3 regions of the Streptomyces sp. NPDC030840 genome follow, and region 1 is predicted to be linked to each of the others. Evidence: riboswitches for the same ligand, from Rfam matches in the RefSeq annotation. Region 1 holds a riboswitch; each other region holds the start of a gene.
The links. A riboswitch is a leader RNA that binds a small molecule or an ion and turns the genes downstream of it on or off. The one in region 1 is predicted to bind cyclic di-AMP.
Positions count from the first base shown of each region.

Region 2: it holds a riboswitch for cyclic di-AMP, as region 1 does, so the genes downstream of both, ACZ49J_RS04840 (C40 family peptidase) here and ACZ49J_RS23875 (transglycosylase family protein) in region 1, are expected to answer to the same signal.
Region 3: it holds a riboswitch for cyclic di-AMP, as region 1 does, so the genes downstream of both, ACZ49J_RS28660 (M23 family metallopeptidase) here and ACZ49J_RS23875 (transglycosylase family protein) in region 1, are expected to answer to the same signal.

Region 1 is NZ_JBVIEE010000011.1:103,727-109,109, forward strand. Features, by position in the region: gene eno (phosphopyruvate hydratase) at 1-960, opposite strand, end outside; gene ACZ49J_RS23875 (transglycosylase family protein) at 1,337-2,044, opposite strand; cyclic di-AMP (ydaO/yuaA leader) riboswitch at 2,048-2,261, opposite strand; gene ACZ49J_RS23880 (transglycosylase family protein) at 2,444-3,421, opposite strand; gene ACZ49J_RS23885 (cytochrome P450 family protein) at 3,633-4,925, opposite strand; gene ACZ49J_RS23890 (nucleoside triphosphate pyrophosphohydrolase) at 4,956-5,383, opposite strand, start outside.
Region 2 is NZ_JBVIEE010000002.1:189,086-194,468, forward strand. Features, by position in the region: gene ACZ49J_RS04825 (S-(hydroxymethyl)mycothiol dehydrogenase) at 1-5, opposite strand, end outside; gene ACZ49J_RS04830 (hypothetical protein) at 259-555, shown strand; gene ACZ49J_RS04835 (YceI family protein) at 651-1,238, shown strand; gene ACZ49J_RS04840 (C40 family peptidase) at 1,243-2,832, opposite strand; cyclic di-AMP (ydaO/yuaA leader) riboswitch at 2,845-3,014, opposite strand; gene ACZ49J_RS04845 (DUF1876 domain-containing protein) at 3,309-3,566, shown strand; gene ACZ49J_RS04850 (hypothetical protein) at 3,650-3,778, opposite strand; gene ACZ49J_RS04855 (HAD-IC family P-type ATPase) at 3,878-5,383, opposite strand, start outside.
Region 3 is NZ_JBVIEE010000015.1:57,246-62,628, reverse strand. Features, by position in the region: gene ACZ49J_RS28665 (alpha-galactosidase) at 124-2,196, shown strand; cyclic di-AMP (ydaO/yuaA leader) riboswitch at 2,490-2,656, shown strand; gene ACZ49J_RS28660 (M23 family metallopeptidase) at 2,661-3,602, shown strand; partial or broken gene ACZ49J_RS28655 (DUF6250 domain-containing protein) at 3,778-3,879, shown strand; gene ACZ49J_RS28650 (SGNH/GDSL hydrolase family protein) at 4,025-4,810, shown strand; gene ACZ49J_RS28645 (TetR/AcrR family transcriptional regulator) at 4,828-5,383, opposite strand, start outside.

The sequences.
Region 1 (5,383 bases):
GAGGCGCTCGGGGTTGGTGACGAACAGGTCGTCGCCGACGAGCTGGACCTTGTCACCGAGCTTGTCGGTGATCGTCTTCCAGCCGTCCCAGTCGTCCTCGAACAGCGGGTCCTCGATGGAGACCAGCGGGTAGGCCTCGACGAGCTCGGCGTAGTACTCCGTCATCTCGGCCGCCGAGCGCTCCTTGCCCTCGAAGACGTAGACGCCGTCCTTGTAGAACTCGGACGCGGCGACGTCGAGCGCGAGGGCGATCTGCTCGCCCGGGGTGTAGCCGGCCTCCTTGACGGCCTCGAGGATGAGGTCGAGGGCCTCGCGGTTGGAGCCGAGGTTCGGGGCGAAACCGCCCTCGTCGCCGAGACCGGTGGCCAGGCCCTTGCTCTTCAGGACCTTCTTCAGGGTGTGGTAGACCTCGGCGCCCCAGCGCAGGGCCTCGGAGAAGGTCTCCGCGCCGATCGGGGCGATCATGAACTCCTGGATGTCCACGTTGGAGTCGGCGTGCGAGCCGCCGTTCAGGATGTTCATCATCGGCACCGGCAGCAGGTGCGCGTTCGGGCCGCCCAGGTAGCGGAAGAGGGGGAGGTCGGACGCCTCGGACGCGGCGTGGGCGACGGCGAGCGAGACGCCGAGGATGGCGTTGGCGCCGAGGGAGCCCTTGTTGTCGGTGGCGTCCAGATCGAACATCGCCTGGTCGATCAGGCGCTGCTCGGTGGCGTCGTAGCCGACGAGCTCCGGGCCGATCTGCTCGATCACGGCGAGGACGGCCTTCTCGACACCCTTGCCGAGGTAGCGGTTCGAGTCGCCGTCGCGGAGCTCGATGGCCTCGAAGGCGCCCGTGGAGGCGCCGGACGGGACGGCGGCACGACCGGTGCTGCCGTCGTCGAGGCCGACCTCGACCTCGACCGTGGGGTTGCCTCGGGAGTCCAGGATTTCCCGGGCTACGACGACGTCGATGGACGGCACGAGCATCTCCTTCTGGGATGTGACGCGGGTACGCGGGCCGTGGCCCTGCGGGACGAGCCTAACCGTCTCCGGGGGATCGGCCAGTCTCCTGCCCGACCTGTGGACCAAACCGAGAGTAAATTGTTCCTGAACTGAACAAAAAGAGGCCGCCAAAAGGCGCCGGGACACCGCCGGGCAACGCCAGGACGCACCACGGCAGCACTCGGCAGCGCCAGGACAGGGGGGCGGCGCGCGAAAAACCCCGCCCCGGTGCGTACGGGGGAACACGCACCGGGGCGGGGAGCCCGTGGGGGACGGGGGGCGGCCCTCACGAGACCTCCACTCTGGAGGACACGGATGTGAGGGCGCTGTGGTTCAGCTGGGAACCGGCTTGTTCTCAGCTCAGGTGCAGCTGCTGACCGGGGAAGATGAAGTCGGCGTCGTCGATGATGTCCTTGTTCAGCTCGAAGAGCTTCTGCCAGCCACCCTTGACGTTCTTCTTCTCGGCGATGCTGCTGAGGGTGTCACCCTTGACGACCTTGTACTCGCCGTCGCCCTTCTTGACCTTCTTGCCGGTCGGGGTCTCGACGGTGGCCCGCTCCGAGGAACGCGAGGCGCGCTGCTCCTGGCCGCCGGAGCTCTGGGTGCCCTGCTCGGCGGAGCCGGAGCTCGCCTGCGAACCCGAGGAGCCCGAGTCCGAGGTGGCCGCCCCACCGTCGTACGCGGCGCCGGACAGACCCGTGCCGCAGTTCGGCCAAGCGCCCTTGCCCTGAGCCGCGAGGACCTTCTCGCCGATCTCGATCTGCTGGGCCTTGCTCGCCTGGTCGGCGGTGGAGGCGTACTGCGTGCCGCCGTACGCGGCCCAGGTCGAGGCGGAGAACTGCAGGCCGCCGTAGTAGCCGTTGCCCGTGTTGATCGACCAGTTGCCGCCGGACTCGCACTGGGCGACCGCGTCCCACTCGGAGGCGGTGGCGGCGGAGGCGGTGCCGGACGCAAGCAGCGGGGCGGCGATGGCGGCACCGGTGACGCCGGCCATCGCGACGATGCGGCCGGCCTTGGACGTCGTGGACGAACGACGGTGCTTGCCCTTGCAGGAAGACAGCATGAAGTATCCCCTCACCGACGCCTGCGAGGTGAGCTGTCGGGTTCGGGCCGGTTGAGTTGCCCGGCCGCGCGGTCGGCCTTTCGGCCTGTGCCGCGGATGGCTTCCGCCTCCGCCGCTTCCGCACGGCTTCACCCCAAGCCGTTCCCGGTCGTCTCCCGACTCCCGGGCCCGGCGCCTACCTTGGGTCCCCCGCTCCTGCCTACGGCGCTTGACGCGACGACTGTTCCCGTACGGCGGTTGGCAGGATTCGGCGTACCGACCGCAGGGGCCCGCTGTGGCGAGCGATCACGACCGTAAACACGCGATCCGGGGATTTACAAAGACGATCAGGGCTTCTGTGACTCATCTCCCACCGAGATCAAAACGGGCATTCACCCCGAAAGGTAGCGCTAACTCTCGCTACTTTTCGTCCGATTCGTCACTGACGTTCAGCCTCTGACCGGGGCGGACAAGGTCAGGGTCAGTGCCGACCGTGTCCTTGTTCTCGGCGTACAGCTCGCCCCATCCTCCCGGCAGGCCAAGGGAGTCGGCGATGGCCCACAGACTGTCCCCGGTGTGGACGAGATACGGGGCGTACGGGTCCTCCGGCAGCTCGACCTCCCGGGCCGAGTCACCGCTCCGCGAGGCGTGCCGCCCGGTGGAGCCGGTGGCCGCGTCCGTACGGCCGCCAGAGGCGTCCTCGTCGGCGGTCTCGCCACGATGGCGGCCGGTCCCCGGGGCCGCGTCCTCGGAGCCGGAATCAGAACCGGAGGCGGAGGCGGAACCGGAGGCGGCGCCGGCGTCGGCGTTCGCCGAAGAGTCGTCAGTCCGGCCGGAATCAGCCGATTCTCCGCTTCTTGCCGCATCCGTGCGCTGACCGTCGGCGTCCCGGGAGGTGCTCTCACTGGAGTCGCTCAGCCCGCGGTCGGAGGTGCCGGAGGAAGAAGAACCGGATGAATCAGACGAATCGGGCGAGCCGAGCAAATCGCCCGCCAGGCCGGTGTCCACGTCGGCGGATCCGGAGTCATCGCCCAGCCCGGAGAGGAGCCCGCAGGTGGGCCAGGCACCGACGCCCTGGTCGTCGAGGATCTTCTCGGCGACGGCTATCTGCTGGGAACGGCTGGCCTGGTCGGCGCTGGGCGCGTAGTCGAGGCCTCCGTACTTCTCCCAGTCGATCTGGGACAACTGCAGCCCGCCGTAGTACCCGTTGCCGGTGTTGGCGCTCCAGGAGCCGCCGCTCTCGCAGTCCGCGACCTTGTCCCAGGTCGTCCCGGTGGCCGCGCTCGCACCGGTCGCGCCCAGGAGCGGGATGGCGATGGCCGAGCCGGTCACTCCGGCGGCGACGAGGAGGGCCGGAGCCTGACGGGGCCGACGGTGACGACCGTTCCCGGAGAGCATGCGGTTGCCTTTCACGCGACAGCAGGGACCAACGCGACGGCTGTGGCGAGCCGTGACGCTGATGCGTGAACGTATCCGCAGTCGAACTCTTGTCACAAGTTAATGCAGCGCAGATCACGTGAAGATCACAGAGTTGAGAAAGTGTCAGCTCAGAGGGTCGTTCGGCGTATGAGCGGGAATGCTTGACGGTTCCACCGGGGAGCGCCGGGTGTCATGCCCGACCTGTCGGCCGAACCGGTGCGAACTCCACGGGAAGCGTGCGCAATCCCCTCATAATGAGCCCGCCGCGCCAGCGCAAATCAGCCGGATCCACCGCGAGTCGGAGGTCGGGGAGGCGGGTGAGGAGAGTCGCGAGCGCGGTCTGCCCCTCCAGGCGGGCGAGGGGCGCGCCGAGGCAGTAGTGGATGCCGTGGCCGTAACCGAGGTGCTGGTTGTCGCGGCGGCCGAGGTCGAGGACGTCGGGGTCGGCGAACCGCTCGGGGTCCCGGTCGGCCGCGGCGAGCACCACGAGGACGGGATCGCCGGGGGCGATGTCCTGCCCGCCGATGGTCAGCGGCCGGGTGGCGAAGCGCCAGGTGGCGAGCTCCACGGGGCCGTCGTACCGCAGGAGTTCCTCGACACCGGTCTCCAGGAGTTCCCTGTCCTGGGCGGCGAGGGACTTCTGGAGCCGTATGAGCTGCTCGGGGTGGGTGAGGAGCGCGTACGTCCCGTTACCGATGAGGTTGACCGTCGTCTCGAACCCCGCGAACAGAAGGATGAACGCCATCGCGGCGGCCTCGTTCTCGGTGAGGTGCTCGCCGTGGTCGGAGGCCCGGATGAGTCCCGAGATGAGGTCCTCTCCGGGTGCGGGGGTGTCGGGGAGCGCCTCGCGCTTGCGGTGGATGAGGTCGGCGAGGTAGCCCCGCATCTTCTTCACGGACCGCGCGACCCCGCCCCGGGGCCCTCCCCCGTGTCGGATCATCATCCCCGCCCAGTCCCGGAAGTCGTCCTGGTCCTCCCGGGGGACGCCGAGCAGGTCGCAGATGGCGTAGATGGGCAGCGGGAAGGCGAACTCGTGGATGAGGTCGGCCTGGCCCCGGCCGGAGAACTGGTCGATGAGGTGGTCGGTGAGCTGCTGGACGCGCGGCGCGAACTCGGCGACGCGCCGGGGAGTGAAGGCCTTGCTGACGAGCCGCCGCAGCCGGGTGTGGTCCGGCGGGTCGATGTTGAGCAGATGCGTCATCAGCTCGGCCTTGCGCTCACCGGGGATTCCGGTCTTGCCCTTGGCGTGGGCCGGTTCGTCGTGGTGGGCCGGGTTCTTGGACAGCCTCGCGTCCGCCAGCGCCTGTTTCGCGTCGGCGTACCGGGTGACCAGCCAGGCCTCCACGCCGCTGGGCAGCCGGGTCCTGTGCACGGGGGCGTGCTCACGGAGCCAGGCGTAGGCGGGGTAGGGATCGGTGGCGAACTCCCAGGTGAACAGTTCGGGAGCGGTGTCGATCGCGGGGTGGTGGGGCTGGTTGGTCACTCCTCGACGGTAGCCGCAGCAAGGGGGCTCCTAGGCCTCCAGTCCCTCGGCGGCCCGCACCGCGTCCCGGTAGGCCCGCGCGGCCACCCGCAGTGCCGCCTCCGGGTCGACGCCTGCCGCCTCGGCCTCGACGGCTGTCGCCAGCAGTGCGTACCCGATGCCCTCACCCGCCGGCAGCGGAACGTCCAGGCCCGCCGTCCGTACGCGCGACGCGAGCTTGGCCGCGAGGGCCAGGCCCGGCTGGCCCAGGGGTATGCCGTCCGTCACCGACTCGCGCCGCTTCTCCAAGGCCTTCGTGCGCAGCCAGTGCGCCTTGACCTCCTCCGGGGTGGTGGCCGTCTCGTCGCCGAAGACATGGGGGTGGCGGTGGATGAGCTTGGCGACGATGCCACCGGCGACGTCGTCGATGGAGAAGGGTGCCTCGGGGTCCTCCTCGGCGATACGGGCGTGGAAGACGA
Region 2 (5,383 bases), on a different contig from region 1:
GTCATGGCCACTCCTCGGCTGGTGCGAGACCTGAGACTGATGTTGCTCATTACGGCACACATTCCATGAACCGCAACGAGCAGCATCGGGGAGGTACCGACCCGGGGTCAAGGTTCTGACACCCACCACGCTGCGTGAGGCACGCGTCCGGGCAGTCGGCGCTCCGCTCGATCGCCGCGCAGGCGAAAGCGGTGCTTTGGACCTACGGTGGTCTGAGACGTACCGACAAGCCGAACCGACGTCGCGGAGGAGGCTGCGGTGGAGGAGCACTTCGTCTGGGTCACGACCCGCCGCCTGCAACCGGGCGCACTGGAGGAGTTCGGTCAGGCATGGCGCCCGGACCCCTATCCGCAGGGCCTGCTCCGCGCCTACGCGTACTGGTCGGAGGACGGCCAGGAGATCACCGGCGTGTCGTTCTGGGAGTCGAAGGAGGCCTGCGACTCCTGGCGGACCTCCGAACCGGAGACGCGGCGGCGTGCGGCGATGGCCCCGTACGTCGTCGAGGAACGGGAAGCCTTCTACCGCGGGCGCGAACTCGGCGTCCCCCAGCGGTAGCCGGAGGCGGGCGCCCCCCTCCAGGAGCCCCGTCAGGAACTCCGTCAGGAGCCCCTTCAAGAGCCTTTCCCCGTCCCCTACCCTCTGGCGCTGTGATGCTGATCGACGGAACGTACCGCCTCGGACCACCGGCCGGCCGCCTCCTGATCAGGACCGGACGCGCCGGGCTGGGCCGCCGGGCAGGACACGACCTCACCATCGAGGCCACCCGGTGGTCCGGGGAAGCGGTGGTGAGTGCCGCGGAGCCGGGCAGGTCGTCGGTGACGGTGACGGTCGAGACGGGGTCGCTGGAGGTCCTGGAGGGCACGGGCGGTCTCAAGGCGCTCACCGACGCCGACCGGGCCGAGATCAAACGGACGCTGGCGGGCGCCGCCCTGCTGGACACCGCGGAACACCCCACCATCACCTTCCGCTCCACCCGCGTCACCGGAACACCGCAGTCCTTCGAGGTCACCGGGGACCTCACCGTCAAAGGGCGGACCCGCCCCGTGACGGTGCACGGGACGGCTGACGCAGACGGGCTCTTGCGCTGCGCGGCGACCGTCACGCAGTCGGCCTGGGGCATCAAGCCCTACACCGCGTTCCTCGGCGCGTTGCGGCTGGCCGACGACGTCCGGGTGGAGTTCGAGGGGACCGGACTCCACCCGGCGGACGGGCCGGACGCGGCAAACGGGCCCGGGTAGGCCGTCACACGGGTCGCACCACGCTGTGGATCGCCGACTCCCCCGCGTACAGGATCGAATCCTCGCGTACGAGGGGGCCCTGACTCGGCGCGTGGACCATCATGCCGTTGCCGACGCAGATGCCGACGTGCCCGGCGTTGTCGGTGAAGAACACCAGGTCCCCGGGCTGAACGTCGGGCAGGGCGATCACCGTGCCGGCGTACGCCTGATCCCGCGCGGTACGCGGGAGGCGCACCCCGGCGGTCTTCCAGGCGGCCTGGGTGAGGCCGGAGCAGTCGTACGACTCCGGTCCGGTCGCGCCCCACACACAGGGCTTGCCGATCTGGGCGCGGGCGAACTCGACTGCCTTGGCGGCCTTCCCGCCGTTGTCCGTGACCGGTGCGCCTCCTGCGCCGAAGGCCGGGGTGGCGCCGAGGGCGGGGGCGGCGGCAACGGCGGGGACGGTGCCGGCGACAGGGACGGTGCCAGCGACGGGCGCGGCACCGACGGCGCGCGCGGCACCGACCTCGCCCGGTGGGCCGACGGCCAGGCCTGCGCCGAGGGACGAGTCCGCACCCGCGGACCAGGCCGTTCCAGGTGCCGTGTCCGCACCTGCGGACCAGGCCGCCCCAGACGACTTGTCCGCACCCGCAGACCAGGCCGCCCCAGGCGACGCACCCACCCCCGGCGACATGACCGCCCCAGACGACTTGTCCGCACCCGCAGACCAGGCCGCCCCCGGCGACGCACCCACCCCCGGCGACATGACCGCCCCAGAGGACATGGCCGCCCCGGAGGACATGAGCGTGCCGAGGCCTGCCGGTTCCTGTCGCTGCCAGTCGGCTTCGAGTTCGGCCGCCTGGCGAGCCTGCTGTGCCGTCGCGCGCCAGGCGTCATCGGCCGGCGGCAACTCGATCGCCGCCAGCGGCGTGCTCCACTGGGCGACGTGTCTGGAGAGCAGTTCCCGGGCGGCGGTGAGCTTGCGCTGGTTCTCGCTCTTGGCCGCCTTCAGGGAGGACTGCCGCGCCGTGCCGGCCGGCGCCGGCAGAGCGGCGGGGGCCTTGTCGCCGGTCTCCGGCGCGGCCGGCAGCGCGGCCACGGGTCCTGCGGTCAGTCCCGCCGCGGGCACGGCGGTCAGCTCGGACACCGGTCCGGCCGGCAACGCCGCCACAGGTCCGGTGGCCGGCTCCGCCGCCGCACCGGCCGTCAGCTCCGCCACGGGTGCCGGGGCCGCCTCGGGGGCGCGGCCCGCCGTCAGCTCCGGAAGGTCCCGGCCCACGGGCTCCCGCCCACGGTCGGTGCGCGTGGCGTCGGGACGGCTCGTGGGGCGCGTGGGCCGGGTCTCGGGGAGGCGGTCCGGCCTGAGGTCGGGCGGAAGCACCGCCGGGACGGTCGGGCCCAGCTTCGCGCGGGCTACGTCGAACCATGTCTTGACGACGTTGTCGAGGGCGGGATCCATGCGCTCGCGACCGCCGCCGGGAGCCGGCCTGACACGCGGACGCCGCCCCGACGCCATCGCACGGGTCGCGTTGAAGTTCCCGGTGTCGGACTCGGCCCGGTCGTAGAGGCTGTTGATCCTCCGCTGGACTTCCGCGCGGCTCGGCTCTTGCGCCATGGGGACGTACTGGCTCCTTCCGTGTACCGCCTACCGAGTCAGCTGTCGGGTTCGGGCGGTGACTGAGGAAGGTGTGCCCTACGGTCGCTGCCCGGCCGGCAGTCGGACCGATTCGCCCCACTGTCGGTTGGGTCCCCGGCTCCGGCTTCGCGACGGTGCACCGGATTCGGCGGAGGCCACGCGACCCGACGAGGTTCGCCGGACGAAAGTCGTGTGGCCTGCCCACCAAGTTAGCCAACTTGTGTTCCTGGTGTGAAGATCGAAGCGCGAATTGCCCGTTCCGCGAGTGTGACCTTCGCCCCAACGCCTCGGACCGCTGCCGCACTTCACCCGGTTGTGGGCACCGGGCGCCGCGGCGTCCCGCGGGAACTTTGGCGAAGTTCCGGCGCATGTGCCGGTCGACTGGACCGGACGCGACAGCAGGCGCAGGCTGGGGACGGAGGACGGAAGCGATCAGGAGTGCAGGAGTGATCGGCATGGAAGACAAGCAGTGGACCGTGCAGATCTACATCACCGAGGACGGCGACGACACCCAGGCACGCGCCGTGCTGACGACCTCGGACACGTCGACGGTCACGGGGCGGGGCGCGGCCCGGCGCAACCCGGTCGACCGCCCCGTGCCGGAGATCGGTGACGAACTCGCCGCCAGCCGCGCACTGGAGGATCTGGCGATCCGGCTGCACGACGTCGCCTCCGACGACATCGTCCAGCTGGCCGGCCCTGTCGAACGGTGACGGCGCGCCCTCCCGCCGGGTGGCTCCGCCCTGGACGCGGCTGCCACCCGGCCCCTTGAAGTGGTGCCTTCTCCCCGGCGTACTCAGGCGGCCGCCGCCGGGCGCCGGCCGGTCGCGTACGTCTTCCAGAGCTGCATGAGCAGACGCATGACGATCGCCTCGATGACAGCGACCGCCACCTTGGTCAGGAGGGGGGTGAGCAGGTGGGACACGGCGGACGGCCCTTCTTGTGCGTGCTTGTCCGGTACCGCTCCTTTGTGCGGGCTCCGGGCTTCACGCGGTCGGCGCTCCGGTGAAGTCGGGGTCAACTGTCAATGACGTCGGGGTGCGACGTGCTCCAGCGCGGCCGGCAGCAGGACGGACGCCACTGCCGCTGCCAGACCGATGGTCAGGCCCGCCGGGCCGAGAGGCCGGCTGCCGAAGAAATGGCTGAGTCCGGGGACGGCCACCACGAGGACGAGTGCCACGAGCGACCCCGTGGCGGCCAGGGCGACCAGGGGGTCGCGGCCCGCGTCCGTGAGCGTCTGCAGGAGCTGGGAGGCCACGAGGGCGACCAGGGCGACCGAGCCGGCACGGGCCCGTGTGCCGGTCATCCTGGCGACGATCCACGCGCCGCCCGCCGCGGCCGTGGTGATGGTGGCGCGCAGTCGGAGGTCCCGGGTGAGGGCCGCGCCCAGGGAGGCCTCGGGTCCTTCCGCGAGCAGCTTCTCCGCGCTGCCCGCCGGGGGCCGGGCGGCGATGGCCATCGCGGGGAGCATGTCGGTGAGGATGTTGACGAGGAGGAGCTGACGGGCGTTCAGCGCGCTGCGCCCGGTGAACACCGTGGTCGCCAGAACGAACGCGATCTCCCCGAGGTTGCCGCCGAGAAGGATGCCGAGCGCCTTGCGGACGGAGGCCCACATGGCCCGGCCCTCCACGATGGCGTCGACGACGGTCTCGATGCGGTCGTCGGTGACCACGACATCGGCGGCGCCGCGCGCCGCGGGGGTCGCCCGGGAGCCGATCGCGATGCCGACGTCGGAGATCCTGATGGCCGGGGCGTCGTTGGCGCCGTCCCCGGTGACGGCGACGACGCGCCCGGCCGCGCGCAGCGCCGTGACGATCCGTACCTTGTGCGCGGGGGTGACCCTGGCGAAGACCGAGATCCCGGGCAGGGTCCTGGCGAGTTCTGCGTCGTCGAGGGCGTCCAGTTCGGGGCCGGTCATCATGCGCGGTTCCTCGTCGGGCCGCAGTTCCCCGGCGATCGCGGCGGCGGTGCTCGGGTGGTCTCCGGTGAGCATGACGATCCGTACGCCGGCCGCCGCCAGTCGCTCGACGCTCTCGGCGGCGGTGGAGCGCACGGGGTCCGCCAGACCGAGCAGGCCCAGCAGGCACAGCCCGTCGACGTCCGCGTCGTCGAGGGACACGGGGGCGTTGGCGCCGGGAGCCGGCAGGGTGCGTTCCGCGACCACCAGCACCCGCAGGGCCTGCCGGGCGTGCCGGTCGATCTCCCGGTCGATCTCTTCCCGCAGGTCCGCGTCGAACGGCGTGTCGGTGCCGTTCCGGCGGACGCGGTCGCAGCGGGCCAGGACGACCTCCGGCGCGCCCTTGACGACGAGCAGGGCCTTGGCCAGCTCGCGGCCCGGCGTGACCGGGGGCTCGCCCGCACCCATCCGGCCCAGCACCGCGTGGTACCCGCGCGCAGGCTCGAACGGAAGTTCGGCAAGCCGCTGCCAGCCGTCCGGGGCGACCAGGTCGGGGGTGGCCGCGGCCCGCTCGGCCCCGGTCGCGATGGCGCGGTCCGTGGGGTGGGTGAGCACCGAGGCCGGGCCCACGGG
Region 3 (5,383 bases), on a different contig from region 1:
ATACGACATGGCTTCGTAGGCCACGGAGTTGTCCACAGGAGGCGGCGGGCGTTTGCCATGGGGCCGGGTTGACTTGATGATGTTCAGGCCTGATCGCACCTGTTCGAATGTGTTGGAGGCTTGATGCTGGAGATCGGCGGAGACGGTCGTACCTGGCTGCTCTCGGGACCCACGAGCAGCTACGCGCTGTCTCTCACCGAGGACGACACCCTCCTGCACCTCCATTGGGGTCCGCGGATCGGGCTCGCCGACGCCGAGGGACTCGCGGCCCGGCCGCTTCCCCCCTACCGGGGGTTCGAGTCCCAGCTCGACGGCCTCGAGGAGTACCCGGTCGAGGGCGGCCCCCGCTTCGTGCGGCCCGCGCTGTCCGTGCGCACCGACGAGGTCCGCGGTACCGAGTGGACCTTCCGCGCGTACGAGGCCGAGGACGGTGAACTGCGGCTGCGGTTCACCGACAACGGACTCGGCATCACGCTGCACTACCGGATGCGCCACGACGTCGTCGAACGCTGGGTGACGCTCACCAACGAGGGCCCCGCGGTGGAGGTGCTGCGCGCCGACTCCGCGACCTGGACGCTGCCGCTGCGCGAGGGCTGGCGGCTGTCCCAGGTGCACGGCAGGTGGGCCGCCGAGTCGCAGCTCGTCCGCACGGACCTCACCTACGGTGACCATGTCATCGGCAGCCGCCGCGGCCACACGGGGCACCAGCACCTGCCGTGGGTCGCGCTCGACACCGAGGGGACGGCCGAGGAGCGCGGCGAGGTCTACGGGTGCGCGCTCGCCTGGTCGGGCAGCTGGCGCATCTGCGTGGCCCAGCTGCCCGACACGCGCGTACAGATCACCGGCGGCATCGGCTACGACGACTCGGGCCTGCTGCGCCTGGCCGCGGGGGAGTCGTACACCACCCCTGTCTTCGCCGGACTCTGGAGCGACGGCGGCTTCGGCGGGGCGAGCCGCGCCTGGCACGCGTACCAGCGCGCGTACGTCATCCCCGACGCGGACCAGGACCGGCCGGTGCTCTACAACTCCTGGGAGGCCACGGAGTTCGACATCTCGGAGGACCAGCAGCGCGAACTGGCGCGCCGGGCCGCCGCCATGGGGATCGAGCTGTTCGTCGTCGACGACGGCTGGTTCGGCGAGCGGACCAGCGACCGGGCGGGGCTCGGCGACTGGACGCCCAACCCCGACCGCTTCCCGGCCGGACTGAAGCCGCTCGCCGAGGACGTGCGCGCGCTCGGCATGCAGTTCGGCATCTGGGTCGAACCCGAGATGGTCAACGCGGACAGTGACCTGTACCGGGCGCACCCGGACTGGGTGCAGTACCAACCGGGACGAAAGCGGACGGAATTCCGCAATCAGCTCGTACTGAACCTCGCCCGCGAGGACGTCCAGGAGTACCTCTGGGAGAAGCTGGACACCCTGCTCTCCAGTGCGCCCATCGACTATGTGAAGTGGGACTTCAACCGCTGCTTCACCGATGCCGGCTGGCCCGGCGAGCCGTACCCGCAGAAGCTGTGGGTCGAACACGTGCACGCGTTCTACGGTCTGCTCGACCGACTGCGGGCCGCGCACCCGGGGGTCGCCTTCGAGTCCTGCTCGGGCGGCGGCGGCCGGATCGACCTCGGAGTCATGTCGCGCACGGACCAGGTGTGGACCTCCGACAACACCGACCCGCTCGACCGGCTCGCCATCCAGCACGGGTTCAGCCAGATCCACCCGGCGCGGGTCATGGCCGCCTGGGTGACCGACAGCCCGAACACCCAGCTCAACGACCGGGTGAGCTCCCTGCGCTTCCGGTTCGTGAGCGCCATGGCGGGAGTGCTCGGCGTCGGCGGCGACCTCACGAAGTGGAGTGAGGAGGAACTCGCCGAGGCGCGCGAGTGGGTCGAGCTCTACAAGGAGATCCGGCCTGTCGTACAGCGCGGCGACCTCTACCGGCTGCGGCCGCCGTCCGGAGGGCTGAGCGCGGTGCAGTACGCCCTGGGCGACGAGGTCGTCGTCCTCGCCTGGCTCCAGGCCCAGCACTACGGAGAGCCGGTCGCTCCGCTCAGGCTGCGCGGCCTCGATCCGGCGAAGTCGTACGAATGCCGTGAATCGGGTGAAGTTCACCCGGGTGTGGTGCTGGCGCATCACGGGCTGTCCACGGGGCTGCGGGGGGACTTCGATGCGACGGTTATCCGGCTGCGCCGCATCTGAGTGTTCTGTCCGAAATGGAGCCTTGAGTCCAAGTGGCCCTGGAATAAGGCCGGGTGGGTCGGAGGTGGGTGACCAGCGTCATATCCGTGACGCTGAGTCGCCGTCATGTTCACGTAATGCGCGTAGATTTTCAGGGCGGTTAAGAAAAGGTGAAGATCGTTCATTTACGGAGAGTGAGGGTGAAGTCCTGAAAGGGCCGGGGGACGAGACGCACAGGAAACCCCAATGGTTGTCCGGATGCCCGTAAGTCGCTTACGTTCCCCTCAATCCGGACGGACGCCGAATCCTGCCGCCGCCCGGAGCCGCCAACTCACCCGTGCACGGCAGGAGCGGGGGACCCACAGGCAGTACCGCCTGTTCCGGTCTCCGGAACAGGCTTGGGGTTAAGCCGTGCGCGCGTACGGCCGGGCATCTCCAGTCCGCACCCGACAGCTCACCTCGTAGGCGCCGGAGAGGAATTCGTCATGCCCGCGAGGGGTAAGCATCGCCGCCCGAAGCCCCAGCGCTTCACCCGTTCGATAGCCGCCGCCGGAACCGGTGGCGCCGCACTCGCACTTCCGCTGATCGGGGCCACCGGGGCCCATGCCGCGACCGCGGACTCCGCCTCGCAGAAGATGACGGCGGTCTCCGAGAAGACCGTCACCGAGAAGAGCGAGAAGGCCGCGGCGGAGCAGGCCGGTCAGCCCGCCACCGCCAAGAAGGCCGAGACCCGCGTCTATTCGGTGCGTCGCGGAGACTACCTCTCCAAGATCGCGCGGGAGCAGCAGGTCGCCGGCGGCTGGAAGCGGATCTACGCGGACAACCGCGAGGCCGTCGGCTCCGACCCGTCGCTCATCCACCCGGGCCTGAAACTCACCCTCGGCGGCAAGGCATCGGGCAGTACCGCGTCCTCGCCGAAGAAGAGCGCGCCGCGGAAGACCGAGGCCAAGAAGACCGAGACACCCGCGAAGGAGTCGGCCCCCACCACGCCGGCCACCCAGAGCGCGGACACCGGCGGCTCCGGCTTCACGCTCCCCGTCGCGGGCGCCACCGTGGGCACCCCCTACAAGACGCCGGGCGGCATGTGGTCCAGCGGCTACCACACGGGCGTCGACTTCGTGGTCCCGACCGGCACCAGCCTCAAGGCCGTCGGCGCGGGCACGGTCGTCTCCGCCGGCTGGGGCGGCGCGTACGGCAACCAGGTCGTCATCCAGCTCGCCGACGGCCACTACGCGCAGTACGCCCACCTGTCCCAGCTGTCCGTCTCCGCGGGGCAGAGCGTGAGCGAAGGCCAGCAGATCGGCCTCTCCGGCGCGACCGGCAACGTCACCGGCCCGCACCTGCACTTCGAGATCCGCACCGGCCCCGACTACGGCTCGGACATCGACCCGCTGGCATACCTGCGTTCGAAGGGCGTCGGCATCTGACGTACCGCTCCGCATCCGACGCGTCCCTCGCGTCACGCGCCGGTGATGGCCGGACCCCGCGAGCCCGGGGTCCGGCCTTCGGCGTGCCGGCCGCTCCTCCGGGACGACCGCCGGCGGGTCCTGACCGGCGCGCCGCGGTGTGGCATGGCTGGTCGATGTCTCGACACTGGTGCGGGAGCCGCAGCCGTACACGGGCGGGCACTTCGCTTTCAGGACCACGTGGAGCCACTTCCGGATCACAGGATTCCGGGTCTGGCGGCTCACTCGACGTCCCTGATGAAGGGCGTATTCCGCAGTTGACCAACACTTGACGAGTGGCTTATCTCACCGTCCGTCAACCCTTTCCTACGGTCGCGTAGCTCACACCTCACGGTGAATCATGGTCCGATGTGGCAGACGATTCGAAGAATGACAGCAGATCAGTGATCGGGTCGTACGTGGCGGTGGGGGACAGCTTCACCGAGGGCGTCGGCGACCCCGGCCCCGACGGGGCGTTCGTCGGCTGGGCCGACCGGTTCGCGGTACTCCTCGCGGACCGGCGCCCGGAGGGCGACTTCACCTACATCAACCTCGCCGTACGCGGGAAACTGCTCGACCAGATCGTCGCGGACCAGCTTCCGCGCGCGAGGGAACTCGCCCCGGACCTGGTCTCCTTCTGCGCCGGCGGCAACGACATCATCCGCCCCGGCACCGACCCCGACGAGGTCGCCGAGCGTTTCGAGCGTGCCGTCGCCGATCTCGCCTCCGCGGTCGGCACGGTGATGGTGACCACCGGCTTCGACACCCGGGGCGTGCCCGTCCTCAAGCACCTGCGCGGCAAGATCGCCACGTACAACGGTCACGTGCGCGCGATCGCCGACCGGTACGGCTGCCCCGTCCTGGACCTGTGGTCGCTGAAGACCATCCAGGACCGGCGCGCCTGGGACGACGACCGGCTCCACCTGTCGCCCGAGGGCCACACGCGGGTGGCGCTGCGGGCCGGCCAGGTCCTGGGCCTGGAGATCCCCGCCGACCCCGACCAGCCCTGGCCTCCCCTCCCACCGCGCGGGACCTTCGAGGTCCGCCGGGACGACATCCACTGGGCCCGCGAGTACCTGGTGCCTTGGATCGGCCGCCGTCTGCGCGGCGAGTCCTCCGGAGACCGCGTGGTGGCCAAGGGAGCCCTGTCACCGGACGACATCAGGACGCGGATCGCGTCGGTGGTCTGAAGCGCGCCGTCCGGAGCTCAGGCCTTCGCCGCCGTCAGCGCCTCCCGCTCCAGGCCCAGTTCGCGGGCGAGGGCCTCGTCGGCCCACTCCAGGGTGCGGGTGCGGGAGACGGCGCCCTCGTAGGCGGTGGTCTGTACGGCGAGACCGTCCAGCAGGGCGGTGAGGCGGAGGGCGGCGGCAGCGGGGTCGGGGCACTGGAACTCGCCGGCCGCCACGCCCTCCGCGATGACCTCGGTGATCGCGGCCTTCCACTGCCGGTCGAGGCCGCGCGTCACCTCCCGCAGCGCGGGCTCGCGCAGTGCCGCCGCCCAGCCCTCGATCCACAGCCGCCAGCCCTTGGCCTGCCCGGTCGGCGCGTACCAGCGGACGGCCGCCCGCAGGCGCCGCAGCGCGGTCGTCCGGCGGCCCAGCAGCACCCGCAGACGGGCGAGGTCGTCCTCGGCGGCGTACGTGAACGCCTCGGCCACCAGCTTCTCCTTGGTCGAGAAGTGGTAGAGCACCAGCGCGTTGCTCACCCCGAGCACCGAGGCCACGTCGGCGATGCGTACGGCCGCCACGCCCCGCGCCTCGATC